DNA from 2 places in the Chryseomicrobium palamuruense genome. Region 2 is predicted to be linked to the other one. Evidence: riboswitches for the same ligand, from Rfam matches in the RefSeq annotation. Region 2 holds a riboswitch; the other holds the start of a gene.
The links. A riboswitch is a leader RNA that binds a small molecule or an ion and turns the genes downstream of it on or off. The one in region 2 is predicted to bind S-adenosylmethionine.
Positions count from the first base shown of each region.

Region 1: linked by a shared signal. The riboswitch ahead of ACFO0S_RS02610 (hypothetical protein) and the one ahead of ACFO0S_RS08620 (methionine ABC transporter ATP-binding protein) in region 2 are both predicted to bind S-adenosylmethionine.

Region 1 is NZ_JBHSEF010000009.1:221,550-223,755, reverse strand. Features, by position in the region: gene ACFO0S_RS02615 (glycerate kinase) at 1-755, opposite strand, end outside; gene ACFO0S_RS02610 (hypothetical protein) at 768-1,049, opposite strand; SAM riboswitch class I at 1,126-1,227, opposite strand; gene ACFO0S_RS02605 (hypothetical protein) at 1,268-1,465, opposite strand; gene ACFO0S_RS02600 (general stress protein) at 1,499-1,912, opposite strand; gene ACFO0S_RS02595 (DUF2188 domain-containing protein) at 2,087-2,206, shown strand, end outside.
Region 2 is NZ_JBHSEF010000022.1:48,131-50,336, forward strand. Features, by position in the region: gene ACFO0S_RS08615 (methionine ABC transporter permease) at 1-336, opposite strand, end outside; gene ACFO0S_RS08620 (methionine ABC transporter ATP-binding protein) at 329-1,354, opposite strand; SAM riboswitch class I at 1,471-1,575, opposite strand; gene ACFO0S_RS08625 (thioredoxin family protein) at 1,665-1,955, opposite strand; gene gcvH (glycine cleavage system protein GcvH) at 2,166-2,206, opposite strand, start outside.

The DNA.
Region 1 (2,206 bases), on a different contig from region 2:
CCACCTGCTCCTGCACCCGGCCGGTCATGAAGGCGTAAGCCGGTATGAGATTCAATGACATCCGCTAGTCGTTTCAAAGCCGCTTCCACATCCTGTTTATCGTCAGGATGGACTCCTTTCGTCTCCCCGTAAAGAGCCGTCGCCCCGCCCGGACCTACATAAGGAATCTGAACGTCACTGACCACGGCAAACGTGCACTCTTGAATACGTGAATCAAATGCTGAATCATCGAGTCGTGCGAGGTCTTTTACCTGTAGAAGGTCTCCTGAGATCTCCTGACCATGTTCATTTATGAACTTCATACCGAGGGCACGAAGCATACCTGCGCCCCCGTCGTTTGTGGCACTGCTTCCGATGGCTAAAATAAAATTCCGATGCCCTTCATCGAGAGCCGCTTTAATTAATTGACCCGTCCCGTAAGTCGATGCGAGACGAGGATTCTGTTCTTCTTTCTTCACGTAGCTAAAACCTGAGGCTTGGGCCATCTCAATCACGCATGTATGGCGGGAGAGACCCGTTACTCCATAAGCCGCTTGAATCGATCTGCCGAGGGGATCTTCTACACGTGCTGTTTTATAGGTTCCTTTCGTTGCGTTCATCAATGCATCGAGTGTGCCTTCCCCGCCGTCCGCAATGGGGAATTCCACGACTTCCACAGTAGGGTCTGCAGATTGAATCCCTTGTGCGAGTGCACGTGTGGCTTGCTTGGACGTGAGTGTACCCTTCCATGCATCTGAGCTGACGATGATTTTCATTGAAGTTCCTCCCTAGAATAAGCGTTTGCTAGCTGGACCAAATAAATAAAAGTGCAAATTCTGTTTCTTCTCTTCTACACTTCGTGATAAGCGTTCAATTTCCTGCTCAAGAGCCGAAATTTCTTCACGCTCTTTGTCGATACGACTTCTTGAAATCTCTTCTCCAAGTTCCAAATACAGCAGCTGATTTTCTAAAGCTTTCATTTTTTGGTGACGTACCATTGCTCCCGCATAACTTTTTGGCTCCGTCTCTTTTAACTGTTGCAACTGTTGTTCAAGTGTTTGTTTTGACATGCAAAACAGCCTCCTTTTGAAATTTGCCAAACAAAAAACTCTTCCCGAGAGAGAAGAGTCGCATAAGCAATATTTCTCCTCATCGTTCAGGGGATACCTGTTGGATGGAGCACCTTACCTCATAGGCAGGTTGCTGAGACTTCGTAGGGCCAAATCCCTCCGTCTCTCTTGATAAGAAAAGAGTTTCTGTTTAGTTAGTGTAAGTATAGCATAGATGGTTACTTTGAGCGAATATCGTCTTTATCTGCCTTTTTGTGATTGTAGAGTTCATTTTCACCCTCGGTATCGGCTGGGTCTTCTCTATAAAAGAAGGGATCGCTGTCGATTTTTTCTTCTTCCGTCAATGACTTTTCATCACTTGGTAGTGGAATTTTCCCACTGTTGTTTTTCTCTTTCTCTTTTTCAAACTCATTCATTGCTTTATCCTCCTTTTCTTTGTCTCATTTATTTTAGTGTTCCCTCTCCTCTTCATCCGTAAACGGCGCATTAACTACATGTCGAATGGAATCATCCGTCGCTCCGAGATTTGCACCATTCACTCGGTCTGCAAATACAAAATAATGACCGGCATCAATTTCTGCTTCTGCGCGTTCCACTACATCTGATCCGAAACCCAGACGAAAAAGTACGTCTTGTACACGATCTTCTCCTCGAAAAAAAGAAACTGCAGAATCCCAGAAGGAGTTGTTTTCCGTCTGTATTTGTAAGGATGTATTTTCTTGAAGCCAGCTCACTTGGCGACCCGACTTTGCCAAAATGACGACTTCATCTTCTTTAAACCCGGCATCACGAAGCGCCAATAATCGATGTTTTAATTCTTCACCTGTCGTCAGGATCCAGTAATTGGCGGTTTTCGAAATCATTATGTTCTCCTCCTCTCGATGTGCTGTACGATGTACATCCTTTCCCATATTTTAAAGAATCTAAAACTCTTTTTTCAAAAATCAGGAAGTGATGCCTATGGCAAGTGAAATAGGAGAGTTAGTAGTTTAATTGAGAGAAACAAGGGAAAACTGAACCCTAAGGAGGCGATGTGTATGCCATGGACAAAATCAGACTACCCTGATTCCATGAAAAACTTAGACGCTGCTATACGAAACAAAGCCATTGAAATGGCCAATGCAATGATAGAAGACGGGATGGAAGAAGGTCGAGCT
Region 2 (2,206 bases):
CATGCGTGCGTAGAATGGTGCAGCTCCAATAATCAGAGCAGGAAATGCAGCATTGGGTCCTCGAATTGAACCGAGTAAAAATTTAGTAAATGGAATTAATAAGATGATCAAAATAATAAACGGGATAGACCGGAAAATGTTGACGAGTGCGCCGGTCAACCAGTTCGCCATTTTATTTGACCATACCTGATGAGGACTTGTTAGAAAGAGTATAAGTCCGATGGCTAAGCCAAAAACAAATGTTAACAATGTAGAAATAGCTGTCATATAGAGCGTTTCGTAAGTTGCTTCCCACATCTTTGGCCAGTCCACATTTGGAAAGAGATTCTCAATCATGGTGTATGACCTCCGATTGTACTTTTTGCGCATGGAGGAAACTTAACGCTTCATCAATAGATAATGCGTCACCATCAATGTGTAGCAGTAATGTTCCTAGTGCGCCATTTTGAGTTTGTGTAATATTCCCTTGAACAATGGTCACTTCCAGTTCATATTGCTTGATTAAGCGTGCAATGAGTGGTTGATCGGTTTGATCGCCAACAAATGTTAAGCGGATCAACTTGCCATTCGGGTACATGTCTAAGAAGTGATCGACCGTATCTGAGTAGTGAGCACCATCAGAAATTTGTGAAACGAATCGTTTCGTAATCGCCTTTTGGGGGTTTTTAAAGACGTCGATGACTTTCCCTTCTTCGACGACTACACCATTTTCCATCACAGCGACGCGGTGACAAATCTTTTGGATGACGTGCATCTCGTGGGTAATCAGAACAATGGTTAATCCCAGTTGTTTGTTGATTGTTACGAGCAAGTCCAGTATTTGGTCTGTCGTTTCAGGATCGAGTGCAGAAGTGGCTTCATCACATAGTAACACTTCCGGTCGATTGGCAAGCGCTCGTGCAATACCGACACGTTGTTTTTGCCCTCCAGATAGCTGAGAAGGATACGCTTTTTCGCGGCCTTCAAGACCAACCAGTGCAACGAGCTCTTTTACTCGTGTATCGCGTTCTTCTTTGGAAACACCTGCAATCTCAAGAGGAAACGCAATGTTTTCTTCAACGGTACGCGACCACAGCAAGTTGAAATGTTGAAAGATCATACTCACTTTTTGCCGGAACTGTCTCATTTGTTTGGAAGACAGGTTCGATACTTCTTTTCCATTGACTTGAATGGAACCCGCTGTCGGACGCTCTAGTCCATTAAGTAAGCGGATAAGAGAACTCTTTCCTGCGCCACTGTAACCGATAATCCCATAAATTTCACTCTCTTGAATAGAGAGTGATACATTGTCAACAGCGACTACATGGCCAGTTGACGTTGTATATTTTTTAAAGACATCTTGTAATTGAATCATATGCGCGCCGCCTCCTTTCCTTGTTATTATCGGGTGTCTGGATTCAGCTAATATGCAAAAAGACCCTTTCTGCGCAAAGACAGAAAGGGTCATCGTTTATTCAACGTATATCCATTCTCTCATCTTCCAAAGCGCTAGCTTTGCGTGACTTGGCACCATTTCACTTTCGTGACGGTTGCCGGGCTTCATCGGGCACTTCCCTCCACCTCTCTATATAAGAGCGACGCATATTCAATTAGTATTATTGTCAGTAATCGAATAGTACCACAGCCGTTTTTATGCGTCAACTATTTTTTATCACAGAAATTTATTATGTTTCATTCATTTGTTCTAGTAGATATGGCACAGACTGAAATGCATATATTTTTAAGTACTCTCCTTGATCATTTCTAAGTAATAAACAAGGTACACTTTCTATTTGCTCTTCATGCATGAGCTCCGGCGCATAGTTGGCATTCAATTGCGGGATAGGCTGTTGAAGGACTTCTTCACATACCGTAAGCATCTTAGATGCGACTTGGCATGTTCCGCACATCGGCGTATAAATATAAAGCCATTTCATTTGCTCTTGTTTCCAGTCGGCATAGGTTGTTTCAATCACGATTTTCTCCACCTTTACTTGATTTAAAGTAGCAAATCACTGCGAGGATGACAAGGGAAATGCTTTCGTGAGATGGGACAGGTGGGAGGTTTGGTGTAGGAACGGCTCGTTAGTTGCGGTAACAGCCATATTGGTGCGGAAATCATCGCCATTGACGCGGAAACCGTCCTTAACCAGAAAAAAGCCCGCCAACTGGCGGGCCACACAGTATTAGTTAATGAATTCTTCGTACTGCTCAGCAGACAATAATG